Linked DNA regions of Kutzneria chonburiensis. The protein of the gene in region 1 interacts with the protein of each later gene in a pairwise test. Links are inferred from orthologs where the notes say so. Each region holds a gene or a part of one and is shown on either strand. Other genes may lie near its edges. The genes, in order: dnaA and nadE.

What was found.
Region 2: the proteins of dnaA (region 1) and nadE interact in binary tests that used the Escherichia coli proteins (3 or more experiments, as listed by UniProt). The link is inferred for Kutzneria chonburiensis from one-to-one orthologs.

The regions. Positions count from the first base shown.
Region 1 is NZ_CP097263.1:7,396,045-7,407,735, forward strand. The notes cover bases 4,456-7,435. They hold dnaA (chromosomal replication initiator protein DnaA), read left to right. Parts: upstream 4,456-5,163; coding sequence 5,164-6,708; downstream 6,709-7,435. Other genes in these bases: rpmH (50S ribosomal protein L34), read right to left, coding at 4,456-4,597. Outside these bases: M3Q35_RS33985 (ParB/RepB/Spo0J family partition protein), read right to left, coding at 1-251; 16S rRNA (guanine(527)-N(7))-methyltransferase RsmG, read right to left, coding at 1,272-1,958; M3Q35_RS34000 (Jag family protein), read right to left, coding at 2,129-2,662; membrane protein insertase YidC, read right to left, coding at 2,691-3,791; membrane protein insertion efficiency factor YidD, read right to left, coding at 3,796-4,059; rnpA (ribonuclease P protein component), read right to left, coding at 4,056-4,442; more of rpmH, read right to left, coding at 4,454-4,455; dnaN (DNA polymerase III subunit beta), read left to right, coding at 7,905-9,041; gnd (phosphogluconate dehydrogenase (NAD(+)-dependent, decarboxylating)), read left to right, coding at 9,041-9,961; DNA replication/repair protein RecF, read left to right, coding at 9,961-11,094; M3Q35_RS34045 (DciA family protein), read left to right, coding at 11,300-11,691. UniProt on the Escherichia coli protein: Plays an essential in the initiation and regulation of chromosomal replication. Binds in an ATP-dependent fashion to the origin of replication (oriC) to initiate formation of the DNA replication initiation complex once per cell cycle.
Region 2 is NZ_CP097263.1:3,599,898-3,611,374, forward strand. The notes cover bases 7,461-10,226. They hold nadE (ammonia-dependent NAD(+) synthetase), read left to right. Parts: upstream 7,461-8,303; coding sequence 8,304-9,149; downstream 9,150-10,226. Other genes in these bases: M3Q35_RS16090 (RNA polymerase sigma factor), read left to right, coding at 7,461-8,289; M3Q35_RS16100 (nitroreductase family protein), read left to right, coding at 9,184-9,885; M3Q35_RS16105 (TetR/AcrR family transcriptional regulator), read right to left, coding at 9,882-10,226. Outside these bases: M3Q35_RS16065 (medium chain dehydrogenase/reductase family protein), read left to right, coding at 6-1,031; M3Q35_RS16070 (alpha/beta hydrolase), read right to left, coding at 1,035-2,459; M3Q35_RS16080 (carboxymuconolactone decarboxylase family protein), read right to left, coding at 4,222-4,677; M3Q35_RS16085 (helix-turn-helix transcriptional regulator), read right to left, coding at 4,775-7,261; more of M3Q35_RS16090, read left to right, coding at 7,396-7,460; more of M3Q35_RS16105, read right to left, coding at 10,227-10,490; M3Q35_RS16110 (cytochrome P450), read right to left, coding at 10,502-11,477. UniProt on the Escherichia coli protein: Catalyzes the ATP-dependent amidation of deamido-NAD to form NAD. Uses ammonia as a nitrogen source.

The DNA.
Region 1 (11,691 bases):
TCCAGCTCGGCCAGCGCCTCCTCATCGAAGACCTGGCGGGGCTGCTTCGGGTTGGGCTTGATCTCGGTGATCGGCACCTCGCGGTAGACCGCGCCGGCCACCGTGTTGCCACCGACCACCGCCGGGGGAGCGGCATCCGGCAGGACGCCGACCGGGGCGCTCGACCCGTTGGCCTCGCTCGCCGGTGGTCCCTGCGGGATCAGTGCGGCCAGGCCGCGGCCGAGGCCGCCCTTGCGTTCCGGCGGTGTCATGCGCTCTCCATCTCGGTGCCGCGGTCGGCGATCTCACGGGCGGCGTCCAGGTAGCTCATCGCGCCCCGCGAGCCCGGGTCGTAGGCCAGCACCGTCTGGCCGTAGCCCGGTGCCTCCGAGACCTTCACGCTGCGGGGGATGACCGTCTGCAGGCAGGTGTCGCCGAAGTGGCCGCGCACCTCGCTGGTCACCTGGTCGGCCAGCTTGGTGCGGCCGTCGTACATGGTGAGCAGGATGGTGGAGACGTCCAGCGCCGGGTTCAGGTGCGCCTTGACGAGATCGATGTTGCGCAGCAGCTGGCCGAGCCCCTCCAGCGCGTAGTACTCGCACTGAATCGGGATCAGCACTTCCTTGGCCGCGACGAGCGCGTTGACCGTGAGCAGGCCGAGCGAGGGCGGGCAGTCGATGAAGACGTAGTCGATACCGAGCGCGTCCAGCGCCTCGTTGGACAGCGCCTCCTTGAGGCGGGACTCGCGGGCCACCATGGAGACGAGTTCGATCTCCGCGCCGGCCAGGTCGATGGTGGCCGGCACGCAGTACAGGTTGGGCGACTGCTCGCTGACCGCCGCCGCGTCGGCGATGGAGATCTCGCCGATCAGCACCTCGTAGACCGAGGGCGTGCCGGAGCGGTGTTCGATGGCCAGGGCGGTGCTGGCGTTGCCCTGTGGGTCGAGGTCGATCACGAGCGTCTTCAGGCCGTGCAGGGCGAGCGCGGCGGCCAGGTTGACCGTGCTGGTCGTCTTGCCGACGCCGCCCTTCTGGTTGGCCACCGTCATGATGCGGCGGTGGGCCGGGCGGGGAGCTTCAACGAATCCGGGTGCAGCACCTTGGCGGCGCGTTGGGCCTCGGCTTCGATCGGAGTCCAGGTGGCGCCTTCGCCGGCCATGACCGACTCGCTCATTGCTGGATTCATCGGGCGTAGTACCTCTCCGGCTCCGACGGGCCCGTCGTGTGCCTCTGCGAGTCGCGCTGTTTCACGTGGAACATGCGGTGCTCCGATCTGAGGATCCGAGTACACGCTCACCCATCCTTCCGTCTCCGACGCCCGCCGTCACGACGCCCCACCCGTTCATCCCGTTCCACCACGACGACGGTCGTCGGCACATCGAGCACCTCGGCTCCACAGGTGGCCACCCACTGCCGGGAGCCACCCGCCTTCGCCACCGCTGCCGCATCACGTTCCAGTTCCTCGGCTGCGCTGGCCCCCTTGAGGGCCAGCATCAGACCGCCGGACCGGAGGAGCGGCAGGCACCACTTGGCCAGTCGCTCCATGGGCGCGACCGCCCGGGCGGTGACGATGTCGCTGCCACCGAGCCGGCTTCGCACCTCGGGTTCCTCCGCCCGGCCACGCACCACCTCGACGTCGAGGCCGAGGGTGTCCACCACTTCTTGGAGCCAGGCGACGCGTCGGGCCATCGGTTCCAGCAGAGTCAGCCGAACGTCCGGTCGTGCAATCGCCAGCGGGATGCCGGGAAGTCCCGCCCCCGAGCCTACGTCCACCGCCCGACAATTCGGCGGCACCAACTCGGCGAGTACCGCCGAGTTGAACAGATGACGGTCCCAGAGCCGGTCGACCTCACGCGGCCCGATCAGTCCGCGCTCCACTCCATGGTCGGTCAGGAGCGCGGCGAACTTGATGGCCCCCGACGCGCCGTCGCCGAACACCCGCTCCACGACGCCCGCCGGCGGCTCCCACGCCTCGCTCATACGCTCCCAATCCGTCCGCACGTTTCACGTGAAACCGTGTCCGACCCATCTTCCCCGACGACCCCGTTTCACGTGAAACACGGCGACCAACGGCGGACTCCTGTCGCCCAATGGGCACAAAAAAGCGCGGCCCGTTTCACGTGGAACGGGCCGCGCTGGGGGAGCGGGGGTTACTGCTCCTTGAAGACCACCACGCGACGCTGGGGCTCCTCGCCCTCACTCTCGCTGTAGGTGCCCTTCACGGCAGCCACCGCGTCGTGCACGACCTTGCGCTCGAACGGGGTCATCGGCTGAAGGCGCACCTTCTCACCGGTGGACAGCACCTTCTCGGCGGCCGACTTGCCGAGCTCGCGGAGCTCGGTCCGCCGACCCTCACGCCACTGGGCGATGTCCAACATGAGCCGGCTGCGCACGCCGGTCTCCTGCTGCACGGCGAGACGGGTGAGCTCCTGCAGCGCCTCCAACACGGTGCCGCGCGGGCCGACGAGCTTCTCCAGCTCCTCGCCGCCGTCGATGCTCACGATCGCCCGGCCGGCCTCCACGTCCAGGTCGATGTCGCCGTCGTAGTCGAGCACGTCCAGCAGCTGCTCCAGGTAGTCACCGGCGATGTCGCCCTCCTGGACGAGCAGATCCTCGGCGTTGGCCGGCGACCGCTCCTCGGTCGCCTCCTGGTCGGCATCGGCCGCCTGCAACGTCTCCGACACGTTCTCTCCTCTCCAGAACAGCGAGGCGTCAGCGACGCTTCCGGCTCTGCTTCTTGCGGGCTTGGGTCGGCGCCAGGCCGGGCACCTTGGTGGACGCGTCGCCGCTGCCGTTCACGGCACTGCCGTTGGCCGGCGAGCCCGAGCCGTTCGACTTCGTCTCCTCGACACTCGTCTCGGCGGCGGTGTCGGCCCCGGTCTCGGCGGCATCCGCGGTCTCGGTCGGCTTGGCCGGCTTGCGCACCTGCTGCATCGGCTTCTGCCCGGGCTTGGGCGCGAGGTTGTTCCGCTGCTCGACCTTCTTCGCCTTGGCCTCGGCCTCTTCGCGGTCGATCCGGTGGTACACGAAGTACTGCTGCCCGAGCGTCCACGCGTTGTTGCTCAGCCAGTAGAACAGCAGACCGATCTGCAGGAAGGCGCCGAACGCCAGCACGCCGAGCGGGAACAAGTACAGGGTGAGCTTGTTCATCATCGCGGTCTGCGGGTTCGCGGTCACCGCGGCGGTCTGCCGGGCCACGTTGTGCCGGGCCGTCAGGTGGGTCGCGATGCTGGCCACGATCATCAACGGGATCGACACCAGGATGACGTCGAGCCGGCCGACGTGCGGCACGAACTGGCTCAGCTCGTTGTCGGCCATCGCGATGTAGGACGACAGCGGCGCACCGAACAGACGGGCCTGGAGGAACGACTGGACGTCCTCGGTCGGCAGCCAGTAGTTCGGGATCTTGATGTTCTGCTCGTACGACAGCCCGGTGCGGTTGAACGACCGCAGCACGTGGTTGAGGCCGATGAAGACCGGCGCCTGGAGCAGGATCGGCAGACAGCCGGCCAACGGGTTGACGCCGTGCTCCGACTGGAGCTTCTGCATCTCCGCCGCGAGCTTCTGCTTGTCGTTGGCGTACTTCTTCTGCAGCTTCTTGATCTCAGGCTGGAACTCGGCCATCTTGCGCATGGACTTGACCTGCGCGACGAACGGCTTGAACAGGATCACTCGCAGGGTGAACACCAGGAACACGATCGAGAGCGCCCAGCTGGCCGCACCGCCGAAGGACCCGTCGCCCAAGACGAAGCCGAAGACCTTGTGCCATGCCCACAAGATCCCGGACACGGGGTAATAGATGAAGTCGAGCACTGAGCTACTCCTCGGCAGCGGTGTTGGAACTGGCTCCGGTCCGCTGCCGTGGCGGCACCGGGTCCAAGCCTCCAGGATGCCAGGGCCCGCAGCGCAGCAGCCGACGGATCGTCAGCCAGCTGCCACGCACCGCGCCATGGACGGTCAACGCCTCCACCGCATATGCACTGCAACTCGGGTAGAAGCGACAGCTCGGGGGGAACAGCGGGGAAATCCACTTCTGGTATCCCCGGATCGGCAGCACCAGAACCTTCGCGGCCACGGTCATGAGGCACCGCCGGCCAGTCCGAGTCGGCGCAGCGCGGCGTCCAGGTCACGGCCGAGCTCGGCGCTGGTCGCGGCCGCGGCCGGCGCCAGCGCCCGCACCACGACCGCCGTGCCGGCCGGCAGCAACCCGAGCCGCTCCGCCATCTGGTGACGCAATCGCCGGCTGACCCGGTGGCGCACCACCGAGTTGCCGACGGCCTTGCTCACGACGAAGCCCACCCTGGTCCGAGCGGGCTCGGTCCGGGTGGGCGACGTCGGTGCTGATATGTCCGCCGGGCTCGCCAGGGCATGCATGACGAGCCGGGGTCGGCCGGCTCGGCGACCCCGGCGGACGACCAGGCCGAAGTCCTGGCTACTGGTCAGCCGGGCGGCCGCGGGGAGCACGGCGCGTCGGGTCAGGCCGAGAGGCGGGCGCGGCCCTTGCCGCGGCGAGCGGCGAGGATCGCGCGGCCCGCGCGAGTACGCATCCGCAGCCGGAACCCGTGGGTCTTGGCGCGACGACGGTTGTTGGGCTGGAAGGTGCGCTTACCCTTGCTCACTTCTGGGTCTCCCGGTGCTCACTGCAAGCAGGTCTGGTGGTGTCCCCTGCCGCACTCACACGGTCGCCGCACTGCAACGGCCACACCGGACGAGAGTCGTGGGCGCCGGGTCACATACCGGCACTCATTGGCACGGGCGCGCGAAGACGCCCGCTACCAGCGGGAGACCATTCGAGAGTACGCAGCCGCGCGCCGGTTCTCAAATCGGCTGGCTGGCCACCCCATCAGGCGACATAAGGGCCACGGCGGGGGAGTGACCGGTCGGTTCGTCTTGTGGCGGCCGCCACGCCTTGTTAGCGTGCTCCTCCGCGGTTTCGCCCTCGGGCCGAGCCCGGGGCTCCCGACGTGGCGCCGAACAGTCCGCGCGGAACTCGGACCTCGCCGCAGACCGACCCAGTGCGAGGCGCCGACGGGTCTCGGCGTACCTTCGTGCACAGCTGTGGACAACCTGTGGACTACATGGTCCGGGCGTCCTCGGCACCACCGGATGTGACGACCTGGGGCTGCTGCGTATTCGCACGCCGGCCCCGGCGTCGGCGAACAGGCGAGGGGAGGGGAGCAGGGACGTGTCCGACGACCAGACCAACCTCGGTCAGGTATGGGACCAGGTCGTCCAGGAACTGCTCGCCGCGGGGGCCCTGTCCTCCTTGCAGCGCGCCTGGATGCGGGTGACCCGTCCGATCGGGCTGCTGGACGGCACGGTCCTGCTCGGCGCGCCGAGCGATTTCGCCAAGGAAGCCATCGAGCGGGCGCTGCGTGATCCGATCACCGCCGCGCTGTCCCGCCGCCTCGGCCGCCCGGTGTCGCTGGCCGTCAAGGTCGACACCGTGGTGCCCCGCGCAACGCCCGGCCCGCCGCCGGCGCCGACCCCGCAACCGCTGATCACCACGCCCGCCCCGCGCCCGCCGGCCGTCGCTCCCGCCGAGCAGACCGCGCCGATGCAGGCGATCATCCTGTCCGAGGACGGCGAGTCCGAGGACGAGGTGGACGAGGAGCGCGAGGCGCTGGCCACCGTGCACGAGATCTGGCCGACGTTCAGCGGGCCGCCGGCCGCGCAGCCGAGCCAGACCAACGCGCAGACCAGGCTGAACGAGAAGTACACGTTCGACACCTTCGTCATCGGCGCGTCCAACCGCTTCGCGCACGCCGCCGCGGTGGCCGTGGCCGAGGCGCCGGCCCGGGCCTACAACCCCTTGTTCATCTGGGGCGAGTCCGGCCTCGGCAAGACCCACCTGCTGCACGCCGTCGGGCACTACGCCCAGCGGCTGTTCCCGGGGATGCGGGTTCGCTACGTGTCCACCGAGGAGTTCACCAACGACTTCATCAACTCCCTGCGGGACGACCGCAAGGTCGCCTTCCAGCGCCGCTACCGGGACATCGACGTGTTGCTCGTCGACGACATCCAGTTCCTGGAGGGCAAGGAAGGCACGCAGGAGGAGTTCTTCCACACCTTCAACACCCTGCACAACGCCAACAAGCAGATCGTGGTGTCCTCGGACCGGCCGCCCAAGCGGCTGGAGACCCTGGAAGACCGGCTGCGGACGCGGTTCGAGTGGGGCCTGATCACCGACATCCAGCCGCCCGAGCTGGAGACCCGGATCGCCATCCTGCGCAAGAAGGCCGCACAGGACCGGCTGGCCGCGCCGGCCGAGGTGCTGGAGTTCATCGCCGCCCGGATCGAGCGCAACATCCGGGAGCTGGAGGGCGCGCTGATCCGGGTGACCGCGTTCGCCTCGCTGAACCGGCAGCCGGTCGACGTGCAGCTGGCCGAGATCGTGCTGCGGGACCTGATCCCGGACTCGCATGCCCCGGAGATCACCGCGCCGACGATCATGGCCGTGACCGCCGAGTTCTTCGGCGTGACCATCGACGACCTGTGCGGGCCGGGCAAGACCAAGGCGTTGGCCCAGGCTCGGCAGATCTCCATGTATCTGTGCCGCGAGCTGACCGACCTGTCGCTGCCCAAGATCGGGCAGACCTTCGGCGGCCGCGACCACACCACCGTCATGCACGCGGACAAGAAGATCCGCAAGGAGATGGCCGAGCGCCGGCGCATCTACGACCAGGTGCAGGAGCTGACCTCCCGCATCAAGCAGCGCGCCCGAGCCTGACCCTCGTTTCGCCCCTGAGCGGCCCCCGGATCCCGGTGGGCCGCTCGCGGCTGTCCGGGCCTGAGCACCCGACGCGGCCTCCTTTCTGACCGACCACCCCGGTCCGGCCCAGCTTCCGGTGAGAAACCCTCCGGCGGTGAGGCCGTCGACGGCCGACCTTTCTGGTTGCCGGCCGGACGACGTCGCCCAAGCCAGTGAGAAAGATGGCGGACCGGCGGCCGGCGGCGCACCGTACTGATCTACGCGCGGCCGCGCCGGACCCGGCGCCGGCCGATGCGGCAGATCTTTCTGACTGAGGGGTCGGGCCGCGCTCCGAGCCCAGTGAAAAAGGGTGGCGAACGCCGACCGAAGCACACCGCTCAAAGGGGTGCGCAAGACGGAGACGGCGAAGTTTTCTGACCTACCCCTGGCAGCGCGACCGACCCCGGTCAGAAATCCGCAGCTCGGCGCGCCGGATCCGGCGGTCTTTCCGCATGAACCTGGGACGCGGCCGCCGGCCCGGCCAGAAACCCGGGCCGCAGCTCGCCGGCGGCCGCCGCACGGTGGTTAGCTCTCCGTCGGCACGCCGGGCCGCCCAAATCTAGGCGTCGACCTGGGCCTGGACGACGTGATCTTTCTGACCTCGCCCGTCGGAGCCGGCCCGGCCGCCCCCAGAAACCCGGCCGTCCGCAACCCTCGCCGGATGAACTTTTCTGGCGGTCCGGGGTGCCCGATCGGCCCCCAACCCCAGAAAAGTTGTCCACAGTCACCCACATCGGGGAGACCTGGGCCACTTTCACCCTGTGCAACGCCTGGGGACGAACCAGCCCACATCTGGGGATGGCGGTGTGGACAACTCGGCCGATCTGTGGACCGTTCGGAGCAGTCCAGAAGTTGTCCACGGGGGGCCCGAGTTGTCCACCGGTCACCCGGGGTACTTGCCCACACCCCCATCCATCACCTGAACAGCGCAAACCCCGGTTGTCCACACAATCCACAACCCTTACTGCTGTTACTGGTGATCTCTTCGAAGAGATGAAAAGAAGAAAAACAGGGGGTGGCCGAAGTTGGGGACAGCGCCGGCGAGGGGGCGCCGGCCCCGACATGACGAAGCGGCCCCACACGCTCTACCGTTGGGCTCCCCTAGGACCCGGTCGTGTGCCGAGCCCGGACGACACGGGGACGACCAAGGTCGTGCCGAAGGAAAGGACGCCCTCATGAAGATCCGCGTCGAGCGCGACGGTCTAGCCGACGCCGTGGCCTGGGTCGCCCGAAGCCTGCCGTCGCGGCCGCCGGTCCCGGTCCTCGGTGGCGTCCTGCTGGACGCCGGCTCGGACGAGGGCGACACCGGCGACGCGTTGACGGTGTCCGGCTTCGACTACGAGGTCTCGGCCCAGGTCGGTGTCCCGGCGACGATCGCGGCCGGTGGCAAGACCCTGGTCTCGGGCCGCCTGCTGGCCGACATCACCAAGGCGCTGCCCAACCACCCGGTGGAGATCGCCGTTGACGGCGCCCGCGTCTCGATCACGTGCGGCAGCGCCAAGTTCAGCCTGCCGACCATGCCGGTCGAGGACTACCCGGCGCTGCCGGAGATGCCGCAGCGGGCGGGCGCACTGGCCGGCGAGGTCTTCGCCGAGGCGGTCGCCCAGGTGGCGATCGCGGCCGGCAAGGACGACACGCTGCCGATGCTGACCGGCGTCCGGGTCGAGTTCAACGGCGGCAAGCTGACCCTGGTCGCGACCGACCGGTTCCGGCTGGCCATGCGCGAGTTCGACTGGGAGCCGGCCGACGAGGTCGAGACCGCGGTCCTGGTCCCGGCCCGCAACCTGGCCGACGCGGCCAAGACGCTGGGCGGCGCCGGCTCGACGGTCGAGCTGTCCCTCGCGTCCGGCGACGGCCTGCTCGGCCTCTCCGGCACCGGGCGGCGTACGACCAGCCGACTTCTCGATGCCGAGTTCCCGAAGTACCGGCAACTTCTGCCCGCCGAGCACAACGCTGCTGCGATCATCGAGGTGTCCTCGCTCCAGGACGCGATCAAGCGGGTGTCGCTGGTGGCCGAGCGCGGCACGCAGGTCCGGCTGGAGTTCAGCGACGGCGGTCTGCGGCTGTCCGCGGGCGGCGACGACGAAGGCAGCGCCGAGGAGGAGCTGCCCGTCGAGTTCACCGGCGACCCGGTGACGATCGCGTTCAACCCGGGATACCTGCTCGACGGCCTGGCGGCGGTGCGCACTGATCGCGCGCACTTGTCGTTCACCACACCGAGCAGGCCCGCGTTGATCAAGCCGGTGGGCGAGGATGGAAGTGTGGCGGAGGGGTACCTCTACCTGCTGATGCCGGTGCGCCTGCCCGGCTGATCCGCCACCAGGCTCGTAACACGGAGAGGACCGCGATCGTGCAGCTCGGACTCATCGGCCTTGGCAAGATGGGCTTCAACATGCGGGAGCGGTTGCGCAAGGCCGGCCACGAGGTGGTGGGCTACGACCGCAACCCCGACGTCACCGACGTCGCCAGCCTGGCCGATCTGGTCGGCGCGCTGGCCGCGCCGCGGACGGTCTGGATCATGGTGCCGGCGGGCGAACCGACCCGCCAGACCGTGCAGGAGCTGGGCGAGCTGCTGTCCGAGGGCGACCTCGTGATCGACGGCGGCAACTCGCGGTTCACCGACGACTCGGCCAACTCGGCGCACCTGGACGGCAAGGGCATCGGCTACCTGGACTGCGGTGTGTCCGGTGGCGTGTGGGGTCTCGACGTCGGCTACGGCCTGATGGTCGGTGGCGACAAGAAGCACGTCGAGCAGGCGATGCCGATCTTCGACGCGCTGCGCCCGGAGGGGCCGCGCGAGGAGGGCTTCGCACACGCCGGCCCGGTCGGCGCCGGCCACTTCTCGAAGATGGTGCACAACGGCATCGAGTACGGCCTGATGCAGGCCTACGCCGAGGGCTTCGAGCTGCTGGAGGCGTCCGAGCTGGTCACGGACGTGCCGGCGACCATCAAGGCCTGGCAGCGCGGCACCGTCGTCCGGTCCTGGCTGCTCGACCTGCTGGTCCGCGCCCTGGACTCGGACCCCGAGCTGGACGACCTGCGCGGCTACGTGGAGGACTCCGGCGAGGGGCGGTGGACCGTCGAAGAGGCGATCAACCACTCGGTGCCGGCGCCGGTGATCTCGGCCGCGCTGTTCGCCCGGTTCGCCTCCCGGCAGGACGACTCGCCGGCGATGCGGGCGGTCGCGGCGCTGCGCAACCAGTTCGGCGGCCACGCGGTACAGAAAGCCTGATGTACGTCCGGCATCTCCAGGTCGTCGACTTCCGCTCCTGGGCACACGCCGATCTGGCGTTCGATCCCGGCGTGAGCGTGTTCGTCGGCTCCAACGGCCAGGGCAAGACGAACCTGGTCGAGGCGATCGGCTACGTGGCCACCCTGGGCTCGCACCGGGTGGCCACGGATGCGCCGCTGGTCCGCACCGGCGCGCCGCGGGCGGTGATCCGCACCGCGGTGGTCAACGCCGGCCGCGAGCTGCTGGTCGAACTGGAGATCACGCCGGGCAAGGCCAACCGGGCCCGGATCAACCGCGGCCCGGTGCCTCGCCCGCGCGAGGTCCTGGGCATCCTGCGCACGGTGTTGTTCGCGCCGGAAGACCTGGCGCTGGTGCGCGGCGACCCCGGCGAGCGCCGCAAGTTCATGGACGACCTGCTGGTCGCTCGGGCGCCGAGGTATGCCGGCGTGCGCTCCGACTACGAGCGCGTGTTGAAGCAGCGCAGTGCCCTGTTGAAGTCGGCCGGTGCCGCGCGGCGGGCCGGCGGCCGGGGTGATCTGAGCACGTTGGAAGTGTGGGACGGCCACCTGGCGGCGCAGGGCGCGCAGCTGCTGGCGGCCCGGCTCGACCTGATCGACGACCTGGCGCCGCTGGTCGCCGCCAACTACGCGGGCGTTGCCCCGGAGTCGCGGCCGGTCTCCATCAAGTACCGGTCGACGCTCGGCGACGCGCTGCCGCGGCGGGAGCGGGCCGATGTCGCGGAGCTGGAGGAAGCGCTGCTCGCGGAGATCGCCCGGGTCCGCCCGCAGGAGGTCGAGCGCGGCGTCTGTCTGGTCGGTCCGCAGCGGGACGAGCTGGAGCTGACCCTCGGCGACACGCCGGCCAAGGGCTACGCGAGTCACGGAGAGTCATGGTCCTTCGCCCTGGCGCTGCGGCTGGGCGCGTACGACCTGCTGCGCGATGATGGGGCCGAACCGGTGCTCGTGCTCGACGACGTGTTCGCCGAACTGGACCGCAGGCGCCGGCAGCAGCTGGCCAAGGTGGCGGCCAACGCGGAGCAGGTGCTGGTGACCGCGGCGGTCGCCGAGGACGTGCCCGAGGAGTTGGCCGGCGCCCGATACCAGGTTCAGGACGGCGAGGTGAACCGTGTCTGATGAGCCCGCGGGCAATCCGCCACAAGGGGTACGCATGCCCGGCCGGTCTTACCCCACATCTGGGGATAAACCTGTGGATGATGTGGATAACTCGGTGACTCCGGGGCGTCGGTCCCCGGCAAAACCAGCGGGTAACGCGGCAAATGGAGCAAATCGGGCAGGATCTACCCCCAACCCGTCACCCGATGGTGGACAAGCCGAACGAGTGATCGACGGACTGCCGCCGGGCTTGACCGGATCGGACCTGGCCCGTGCGGCCCTCGCATCGGCCCGTGCCGCGGCCAAGGCGCGCAAGCCGACGAAGCGCTCGGCCGCGGCCGTCAACCGGGGCCGCCGGCGGCGTTGGTCGGGCTCCGGGGCCGACGCCCGGGACCCCCAGCCGCTGGGTCGGCTGCTCTCCGGGATGGCCAAGGACCGGGGCTGGGACGAGCAGCTCGCCGGCGGTCAGGTGTTCGCGAAGTGGCCGCATCTGGTCGGGGCCGAGGTGGCCCAGCACGCCAAGCCGGTCACGCTGCGTGAAGGCGAGTTGGTGGTGCAGGCCGAGTCGACCGCGTGGGCGACCCAGCTCCGGCTGCTCCAGCGCCAGCTGCTCCAGCA
Region 2 (11,477 bases), 3.8 Mb from region 1 along the record:
TCACCATGTCCATCACCGCCACCGAGATCGTGCTGCCCGGCAAGGTGGAGCCGGAGGGCCTGGAGACGCGCGAGCGCAGCGTGCCGAACCCGGGCAAGGGCCAGGTGCTGGTCCGCATGGAAGCCACCGGGGTGTCGTTCGCGGAGCAGCAGATGCGCCGGGGCAAGTACTACGACCAGCCGGCGTTTCCGTTCGTGCCGGGCTACGACATGGTCGGCACGGTGGAGGCGACGGGCACGGACGTGGACCCGGCGCTGGTCGGCCGGCGGGTGGCAGCTCTGACGAAGATCGGGGCCTGGTCCACGCACATGGTCCTGGACGCGAACACGGTCGTGCCGGTGCCGGAAGGGGTCGACGCCGCCGACGCGGAAACGGTGGTGGTCAACGGGATCACGGCCTGGCAGATGCTGCACCGCAGCGCCCGCGTCCGCGCCGGCCAGACGATCCTGGTGCTCGGAGCCAACGGCGGCGTGGGCTCGACGCTGGTGCAGCTGGCCCGAGCGGCGGGGATCCGCGTGATCGGCACGGCCTCGCCGCGTCACCACGACAAGGTCGCGGCGCTGGGCGCGATCCCGCTGGACTACCGCGCGGACAACCTGACTGAACAGGTCCGTGCACTCGCACCGAACGGCGTCGACGCGGTGTTCGATCACGTCGGCGGCGCGGGCATCGTGGACTCGTTCCGCCTGCTCGCCCCCGGCGGCGCGCTCGTCTCGTACGGCACGGCGGCGACCCGCGACCAGGAGGGCTCGTCCCGCCTCCCGGTGCTCAAGCTGTTCGGCCGCCTGCTGGTGTGGAACGTGCTCCCGAACCGCCGCCGCGCCTCGTTCTTCAACATCTGGACGGGCGTCCGCAATGCCGAGAAGTTTCACGCCCGCCTGCGCCAGGACCTGACCGAGGTCTTCACGCTGCTGGCCGACGGCACGCTCCGCCCGCAGGTCGCGGCCCGGATTCCGCTGGCCGACGCGGCCAAGGCGATGCGCCTGGCCGAGTCGGGCACGGTCACCGGCAAAGTGGTCCTGGTTCCGTGACGGTCAGCAGGTCCCGTCGACGCTCGGCAGCGGCCGGCCGGTCAGATATCCCACCACGGCAGCGTCAATGCAGCTGTTCCCCAAGAAAACCCCGTGGTGATAGGCACCTTCCTGCGTCACCAGCCGCGACCCGGTCAACGCCCGGTGCATCGCCAACTGCCCCGGATAGGGCGCGACCGGATCGTTCGACGCCGCGACCAGCAGCACCGGAAGTCCATTATGGACGTCAGTCAGCGGCTCGATCGGCTGCACCGGCCAGAAAGCGCACGGTGTGATGTTCCGCGTCACCGAACCGAACACCGGCTCATCGGTCCGATGCGCCTGGATGTCACGGAAGTACGTCGCCGGATCACGCGACACCGCCCGGTCGGCACAGAAAACGGCAGTCCCCGAGCGTGCGCCATTCTCGCCACCGCCGATGTAGATCGCGGACAGCTCCGCAGCCAGTCGATCGGTCACCTTGGGCGCGCCGTCCCGCAACTGCCGGATCTCGGTCGCGAACTCGACGTAGTCGTCGGTGGCATCGCTGCGAATCCCGTTGTACAGAAGGTAAGGCAGCACATGACTGTCCACTGTGTACCCTCCAGCCCGCACCGGCCCCAGCCGGCGCACGGTCGTCACCACCTCGTCGGCCGTGTCACCGATCCCCTGTTTGCCCGCGGCCCATTCGGCGAAATGCCGCAGCGCGGCCTCCAGCGCCGGCCCCTGCGTGACGAAGAACCCCGCCCCGAACAACGCGGGATCGACCGAGCTGTCCAGCACGAACCGATCAGCACGGGCGCCGAACATCTGGAGGTACACCGAACCCAGATAGGTGCCGTACGAGTTGCCGTAGTACGAGATTCGCTGCTCGCCCAACGCCTTGCGAATGGCGTCCATGTCCCGCGCGACGTTCCGCGTCGACGCGTACGGCAGCTCGTCCCGGTGCCCCCGCGCGCACTGCGCCGCCAGGCCCGCCTCGAACGCCACGCTTTCCTGATAGCTGGCCAAATTCGGGCCCGCCGACTGCTGGAACGTCACGGTCCGCCACGGACACAGCACCGGCCCGCTTCGTCCGACAAAACGCGGATCGAAGCCGACCAGGTCGTATGCCGCCCCCAAGGCCGGCGCGAAGTCCCCCAGCACGGCCAGTTCCAGCCCACTGTCGCCGGGCCCACCGGGATTCATCAGCAACACCCCGCGCCGATGCGCCGGATCCTTGGCCTTGATGCGGGAAATGGCCACGGACATGGTGCGGCCGTTCGGCTGCCGATAGTCCATCGGCACGGTGATGTCGGCGCACTGCGCGCCCTTGCTGTCGAGCTCCTGGCCGATCGCGTCGTCCGTCCCGAGCGCGCAGCCATGCCAGGTCACCCCCGGCTGCCCCGTCCCCCCGACCGTCAGCGACGCGACCGCCGCCAGCACCAGCGCCACCCCTGATAACGACATGCCCAGGAGGGTGCCGGCGGCGGCAATCATCCATCGTCGGGCCAGAAGACGACGGGCGTTTCAGCCCCGAGGCTGACGCCGTCCCGGATGTTCCCGTGCTACGACGGCCGATCCGTGTCCAGCGGCACGTCACCACCGCGCACCAGACCCAGTTGCACGGTCTGCCGCCCGAACACGGCGTCGACGCCCCAATCGATCAGCGTGCGAGTGCGGTTGCCAGGCATCGCCGCCAGGTGGTAACCGCGTGTCACGGCCGCCGCTGGCAGGCCGGACAACGGAATGCCCAGCGGGTTCGCCGCCGCGGCCAGCCCGCCGAGATCCACCACGAAGCCCAGGTCATGATGCTTGTACTGGGCCATGTGCCCGTTCCCGAGCGATGCCGCGATGTTCTTGCCGGCCAGCTTGCCCTACCGCATCGCGTGCTGCGCGGTCATCGCCGTCAGCTCGCCCGGTCGGGTCAGATCCGGCACCGCCGCGCAATCCCCGCACGCGAAGATCTCCGGATGCCCGGGCACCGCGAGTGTGGCATCGACGATGACGCGCCCGCGCTCCGTCGGCAGCCCGGTCGCTTCGGTCAGCGGGTCCGGCCGCACGCCGACGCACCAGGCCAACGTGCGTGTCGGCACGAACTCCCCGTTCGTCAGCCGCACGCCCTCAGCCGTCGCCTCCGCCACCGAGGTACCCATCATCACCTCGACGCCCCGCCGACGCAGCACCTTGTCCGCGGCCTTGGACAGCCGCGGATCCAACTCCGGCAACACCTTCGGCGCGATGTCCAGCAGCAGCCACCGGATCTTCTGATCCCGCAACGCCCTGCTGCGACCGGCCACCGCCGTCGTGAACGGCGGCCCCTGCGCTGCCACCTCCGTGCCCGTATAACCGGCCCCCACCACCACAAACGTGCAGCGGGCCCGTCGTTCCTCCGGGTCGTCCGTCGCACCGGCCAGCTCGATCTGCCGGATCACGTGATCCCGCAGGTACAACGCCTCGCCGATATCCCGGAAGCCGTGCGCGTGCGCACCGACACCGGGGATCGGCAGCAGCTTGTTCACGCTCCCGGCCGCCAGCAGCAGCCGATCGTAGCTCAGCACATGCGAGCCACCCTCAGGATCCGTGTACGTCAGTTCGCGTTGATCCACCGCCAGCTTCTCCGCTGTGCCCAGTGCCAGCCGTACCTGCGGCAGCGTTTTGGTCAGCGACACCGCCACCCGGCGTGGATCCAGCGACGCCGCCGAGACCTGCGGCAGCAGCGGCAGGTACAGGAAGTAGTCGGTCTTGTTGACCAGCACCACTTCCGTGTCCGGCGGCGCCGCCCGGACCAGCGCCTTCGCCGCGTTGAACCCGGCGAACCCGCCGCCCACAATCACGATCCGGTTCGGTGTGCCCACGTTCCTCACCCGACTTCATGGTCGACAACGCCGCTGGACTACCCGGCCCTGCCGGCGGAAAACCCGGTCCCGCCCAGCATGCGGGCGGGACCAGCACCGGGCAACCCGAAGCCGCCGTGCGGTGCAGCCGATTCCCGCGATCCGCCCAGCACGAACCCGGTGAGCGATGGAGGTTTCTTGCCTCGATTCGACTACCCCAGAACCGCCACCCACCCGAAACACGGGGGTCGGCCCGAACCCGGCCGACGCCCCTCCCCCTTCCCGCCTCCAGCTCAGGACTGCTAGCCAGACGGTCTGGTCAACTCCGCCGGATGCCCCCGCAGGCCCGCCGGAAGCATCGGGCCGGCGCGATTCGGCCGGCCCCTCCCCCAAGGTCAGAACTGCTCGCCGGCCGGCTGCTTGATCGTCACGTTGATGCGGTTGAAGAAGTTCGTGGTGGCGATCATCAGGATGATCGCCGACAGGCCCTTCTCGTCGAAGTGGTCGGCGGCCTCGTCCCAGACGGCGTCGGACACCGGGTCGACCTGGTCGGCCAGGCGGGTGGCGGCCTCGGTGAGGGCGAGGGCGGCCCGCTCGGCGTCGGTGAACAGGTCGCTCTCCCGCCACGCCGAGACGCGCAGCAGGCGGTCGGGGCTCTCGCCGGCCTTCTGGGCGCTGGTCACGCCGGCGTCGACGCAGTAGCCGCAGCCGTTGATCTGGCTGGCCCGCAGGTGCACGAGGTCGAGCGTCGCCTTGGGCACGCCGCCCTGATAAATGGCCTTGAACAGACCCTGCACACCGGCGACGGTGTCGGGCAGAACCTTGGCCGGGTTGGTCATTCGCGCTGCCATGATCTCGCTCCTTCGTTTGTGCTCTGTCATCTCACTGACGAGCCGGTGCGAGAGAACGTGACGGGCATCGATGTGACGGCGGACACTCGCGCCGGGGTCACGGTCCAAGCGCGTCCCGCAAACCGCGCCGGCCGGACACGCCGAGCTTCCGGTACACGCTGGTCAGCGCGAATTCCACGCTGCGCGTGGTGACGTACAGCTCGCGGGCTATCTCCTTGTTGGTCCGACCGGCCGCCGCCCGCCGCGCGACGAACGACTCCCGCTCGGTGAGCAGCGCCGGATCGGCCAGCGCGAATCGGCGACGTCCCCCGGCCTGCCGCAGTTCGCGCCCGGCCCGCTCCATCAATGTCACCGAGCCGCAGCGCATCGCCATGTCGTACGCCATACGCAGCACGGAACGGGCCGCCAATTCGTTGCCGGATTCGCGCAGGCAGCGGCCCCGATCGGCGAGCGCGCGCCCGTACTCCAAACGTGCCGGCGATTCCCGCAGGATGTCGACGGCCTCCGAGAGCAGCTCGGCGTTGCCGGTCACCACGCCGGCGCCGCGCAGCGCGACACCAACCGTCGACGCCGAGCCCCAGCGCCGCGCAAGGTGCAGCTCACGCTCCACAAGGGACAGTGCACGACCACGGTCTCCCAACTCGGCCAACAACAACGCCGCCGTCGACCGCCACGGGCACACCGCAGGGTTGAGGACGCCGCGCTGCTCAAGCCGGCGTCCGCACTCCAACAGGTCGTGCACGGCACGAATCTTGTCGCCATCAGCGGCACGAAGCCGGCCACGCTGGAACAACACGGTGTCGAACCGTGCCGAGCCCGGGATCTCGCCGTCCAGACCCTGGGCACTCAACAGCACCGCCGCGCCCTGCGGTTCGTTGACGTCGATCAGAGCACCGATCATCGGCGCGATGGCGGTGACGTGCGGATCACGTTGCAGCAGCGTCAATCTTCGCGCCTCACGCAGATCTCCCCGCCGCAGCGCCAGATCGCTGCCCAGCGCGAGGGCCAGTCGAGTCAGCGCCGGACGGGACCGTCCCGAGATCGCGGTCATGGCGTTCTCGCACAGTCGCTCGGCCTCGTCGAATTCGTCCATCATGGACAGCGTCGTCACGACGTGCTGCCAGGCCCGGCGATCCACCAGGTCGGAGCCGGCCGTCACGGGCAGGTTCCGTCCGGTGGCCCGCGCCAATGCGACGCCGGCCCGCACCCGATCGCCTTCCAGCGCATGGGACACGGCCGTGATCGCATGCCAGAACCGTTGCCGGCGCGGGTTCTCCGGCAGGGCCGGCATCGACTCCACCACACTCGCGTGTTCAACGCCAATTGACAGCGGTGCGAGCTCATCATGAACATTGACCAGCGCCCGGGCGGCATCGACCAGCTGCCCACGCTCGGCCAACTCGTAGGCCAACGTCGCGCTGCCGCCGGCTTGCGTCAGATGTTCCAGCGCCGCATCGGGATCGGTGTGCACCTCAGCCTCACCGAGCCGAGCCAGCACCGACCGGCGGTCCTCATCGGACAGTGGCTCGGAGAGCAGCCGTTGCAGGCACTCCGCCGCTCGCTCCGGTTCGCCGTCGCTCATGGCCGTGGCCGCGTGCTCGCGCAGCAGCCGGCACGTCCACTCGTCGCCGATGGGATCGGTCGCCAGCAACTGATCCACGACGTTCTCGACCGCTGCGCGGCGTCGGTGCAACGCCCGCGCCGCCCGCAGCCGCATCTCCGACGGAGTTCCCAAGCTCAATGCCACTTCGACCAGTGGAACACTGACTGTGCCGTAGTCGAGGAGTGCTCGACTTGCTGTCCCACAGTCGACGCCGGCCACCGAAGCCACCAGCGAAAGGTCCGCCGTGCCCAGGATCTCGACCGCCCGACCGACGGCCACGAGCTCCGGCCCCAACGTCGCGGCAATCGTGGCCGTCAGCTCCGGCGGCGGCTCCCGGCACAGGTCGCCGACGGACGGCCCGTCACACCGCAACAGCTCGGCCACCAGCCACGGATGTCCTCCGGTCATCCGATGAACCAGGGTGACGTCACCCGGCATCAGCGCCTGGACTGCCGCCTCGTCCAGACGGCCCAAGGGGATCCGATGCGCGTCCCGGGAAAAGTCGCCCAGCCGCCCCGGCAACGCCGTCACGATCATCGCCACCGGCAGGTCGGCCAACCGACGGCGCAGATAGTCCAGCAGCCGGCGGGAATCGCCGTCGCCGAGGTCGAGATCGTCCACGGCGATCAGCACCGGCGCCTTCGCGGCGAGGTCCCGCAGCGCACGGAACAACTCCCGCAGCGCGGCCTGCACCGCCTTGGGGTCGTCGCCTCCGGCGATGCGGTCCACCACCGGGCCGGCGACCGGCTCGAACAGCTGCGCCGCCAACTCGTACGGGAAATCGCGTTCGACCGCGGAGCCCTGCGCAGCCAGCACCGTGAACCCGAGCCCGGCCGCGAGCTCCACACACGCCCTGAGCAGCGTCGTCCGCCCCAGCCGCGGCCCGGCCTCGACGCACACCACGGCCGGCAGCTCGGAAAGCGCTTGCCGACAGACCGCCAGTTCGGCGTCTCGACCAACACAGGCCTGTCCCACCCGCACCCCGGTCGCTCCCTCCACCGTTTCACCAAGGGGTCGTACGGGAAGTCCTCAACCCGCAAAAGAGATGGCGATCGATCACCAGGCGATCCCGGAACGTCGCCCGTGTTAACTTCCGGATCGATCTAGGGAGGGTCATGACCGTCGACGAGTACGGCACCGTGCGGGCCCACGCGCTGCGGCAGTGCCTCGCCGCCGGGGCCACCGTCGAGGAGGCCGAGGACTGCGTGCACGAGGCACTGGTCGAACTGCTCGAGGTGGACGACCCGGCGTCCGTGCGCACCCCCGCCGGCTGGGTCGCGACGGTGTCCCGGCGGCGGCTGATCGACCAGCTCCGGCGGCGGTCCCGGGAACGTGTCGCCGGGCAACGGGAGCCGTCGGCCATCGCCCCGGCCGATCCCGCCGAGCTCGTGGCCGACCGCGACCTCGCACGCTGGCTGGTCCAGTCCATGACCGAGCTGCCGGTCACCACGCAGGAGGTCTGCGCGGCCATCGGCGACGGAAAGTCGGCGACCGAGGTCGCGTCGGAGCTCGGGCTCAGCGCCCGGGCCGTCGAGTCGCACCTCACCCGAGCCCGCCGCCGGCTGCGCAAGCTGCGCATCGCCATCGTGCTGCCGGTCGGTGTGTGCTGCGCGCGGGCCCTGCAACGGTTCGCCGCGCCGCTCGCCTGCGCCGCCGTTGCCGCACCGGTCGCCGCTGTGATGCTCATGCCGACGTCCCCGGTGCCGCAGCCGTCCCCGCCGCGTGCCGAAGCGCCGGTCGCGATGACCACCGCCCCCACCACGACGCCGCCACCCGCCGTCCCGTCGACAACAACTGTTGTCACAACGGTCCCTACGACAACAACCACCGACTCGGCCCCAACACCGGCCGCCCCGCCGCCGGTCACGACCACGACGTCCCACCTCGTTGAACAGGCCCGTGCAGTGGTGCCGAACGTGGACAACGTGGTCAAGGACGTCCTGAGCAAGCTGCCGAAGACGCTGCCGCCGCTGCCCGACCTGCCGCTCAAGCTTCCCCTGGGCAACTGATCTAGGGTGCGGGCATGGTGAACCTACGGGAGCAGATCCTCGCCGAACTGGGTGTCAAGCCGACCGTCGAGCCCAAGGTCGAGATCCGGCAGCGGGTCGACTTCCTCAAGGACTACTTGCGTTCCACCCCGGCCAAGGGGTTCGTGTTGGGTATCAGCGGCGGCCAGGACAGCACGCTGACCGGCAAGCTGTGCCAGCTGGCGGCCGAGGAGCTGCGGGCCGAGGGCCACGAGGCGACCTTCGTGGCGGTGCGGCTGCCGTACGGGGTGCAGGCCGACGAGGAGGACGCGCAGATCGCGCTGCGTTTCATCCAGCCGGACAGGTCGATCGCCGTGAACGTGAAGCCGAGCGCCGACGCCGTCGCCGCCGAGTCCGCACAGGGCCTGCGTGAGCTGCTGGGCGACGAGCCGAAGCTGCGGGACTTCGTGCGCGGCAACATCAAGGCCCGTGAGCGGATGGTCATCCAGTACTCCATCGCCGGGCAGCTGAACCTGCTGGTCGTGGGCACGGACCACGCGGCAGAGGCGGTCACCGGGTTCTTCACCAAGTACGGCGACGGTGGCGTCGACGTCACGCCGCTGACCGGGCTGACCAAGCGCCAGGGCGCGGCCCTGCTGCAGGAGCTGGGCGCGCCGCCGAGCGTGTGGCAGAAGGTGCCGACCGCCGACCTGGAGGACGAGCGGCCGGCGCTGCCGGACGAGGTCGCACTGGGCCTGAAGTACGCCGAGATCGACGACTACCTGGAGAACACGGACGTCGCGCCCGAGGTCGCCGCCCGGGTGGAGTCGGTTTTTATCGCTACGCGACACAAGCGTTCAGTGCCGGTCACCCCTTTCGACAACTGGTGGCAGCAGAGCTAGACCCCTGCCGCGGCGGCGTGCCAGGGTTGATCACGTGCGCCGTCATGAGCATCCCTTCGTGCCCTACCGCCCCGCCCGGCCGTCGAACGACGACGCGCTGCGGCGGGGCGAGGACTTCTACCGTCGGCTGGACGAACGCCGCTCAGTGCGTTGGTTCTCGTCCGATCCCGTGCCACAGCAGGCAATTGAGCTTGCGGTGCGTGCGGCCAACACCGCGCCGAGCGGCGCTCACTTCCAGCCGTGGACGTTCGTCGCGACCGACGACCCCTCGTTGAAGCGCCAGGTCCGGGTCGCGGCCGAGGACGAGGAACGCCGCTTCTACCGTGAGCGTGACGCCCCGGAGTGGCATGCCGCGCTGGCCCGGCTGGAGACCGACGAGCACAAGGAGTTCTTGGAGAGCGCTCCCTGGCTGGTCGTGGCCTTCGCGCAGAAGAGCACGCCGCGGCCGGACGGCTCGCTGCGCAAGAACTACTACGTGAACGAGAGCGTCGGGATCGCCTGCGGGCTGTTCATCGCCGCCCTGCACGAGATGGGTCTGGCCACCCTCACCCACACGCCGAATCCCATGGCATTCCTGGCCGAGCTGTTCGGCCGGCCGGCCACCGAACGGCCGTACATCCTGTTCCCGGTCGGCTATCCGGCCGACGACTGCGAGGTGCCCGACCTGCGTCGGAAACCGCTCTCCGAAGCCCTGGTGGTGATCAGCCAGAACTCGGAGAGCGCTCTCCCACGTTAGGCCCGCATCAGCCCCACGATCGCGTCGATCAGCCCGGTTGCGGCGTCGTGCCAGCTGGACCGGGGCGTCGGGCGGTTCTCGGCCAGCGCGCGTTCCCGCTCGGCCGTCATCTGCACGATCAGGTGCCGCGCCATGTCGTCCCGTTCGGCGCGTACCGGCTTGGGCAGGTCGGGCAGGCACCGGTTGATGCCGTCGAGCACGGCCTGGAGGCTGGGCGAGGCGAGCGCCTCGTCGACCATCACGCCGTGCAGGTCGGGATCGGTCATCACCTGGGCCGCGAACCGCGCGTACCAGGTGGGGCTGCCGAGCGCTTCGAGGTGCGCGGTCGACGGCCGGACCAGGCAGGCGACCCAGACCCGCAGGTCGATGGAGTCGACGGCTTCGTCAACCATGACTGCACGCAGCCGTTCCATCTCGGCCATGTGCCTGCGCACGATGGCCCGCACCAGGTCCGCCTTGGTGCCGAAGTGGTAGCCGACGGCGGTGTTGTTGCCCTGCCCCGCGGCTTCGCTGATCTGCCGGTTGGACACAGCGATCACGCCGTACTCGGCGAACAGCCGTTCCGCCGCCGCCAGAATCGCCTCGCGTGTCGCCTGCGCCCGCACCGATCAGCTCCTCACCATCGCACCGGCAGGGCGCTCAGCCCGCCGACCACCAAGCCTTCCACTCGACGGAGATCTTCCGCCGGCACCGCCAGCTCCAGCGAGGGGACCCGGTCCAGCAGCACGTCGAGCACCGTCTGCAACTCGATGCGGGCCAGCGCCTGGCCGAGGCAGGAGTGCGGGCCGGCGCCGAAGGTCAGGTGCGGGTTGGGCGTGCGGGCGAGATCCATCTCGTCGGCCCGGGCGAACGCCGTCTCGTCCCGGTTGGCCGCCGCCATGTCGCACAACACCGTGGTGCCGCTGGGAATCCGCTCCTCGCCGACCTCCACGTCCTCGTCGACGTAGCGGACCATGCCGAAGCCGAGGTTGGCGTCGAAGCGCAGCGCCTCTTCGACGGCCGTGCGGACCAGGGACCGGTCGGCCAGCAGCCGTTCCCAGCGGGTGCGGTCGGCCAGCAGCATGCCGGTCATCTTGGCGATCATGTTGGCCGTCGTCTCGTGCCCCGCCGCGAGCAGGCCCTGCCCGGTCGCGACCAGCACCGCGTCGGACATCGGCTGCCCTTCCGCGTCCGTCGCCCGCACCAGCTCGCTGAGCAGATCGTCCCCCGGCTCACGGCGGCGTTCCGCGACATGCTCGGCCATGTACGCCGCGAACTCGCGCATGGCCGTGTCCGTCTCCTGCTGGGTGTAGCGCGTCAGGTTGAGCATGTTGTCCGACCAGTGCGAGAAGCGGTCGCGGTCGGTCGAGGGGACGCCGAGCAGGTCGCAGATCACCCACACCGGCAGCGGGAAGGCCAGGCCCGACTTCAGGTCCGCCGGCGTGCCCTTTGCTTGCATCTCGTCGATCAGCTGGTGGGCCATCGCCTCGATACCCGGCCGCAGCGCCATGACCCGCTTCGCCGTGAACCACTTGCTGATCATCCGCCGCCAGCGCAGGTGGTCCGGTCCCTGCTGCGGCAGCACCGTCGACATCTCGCTGTTGAACAGCCCG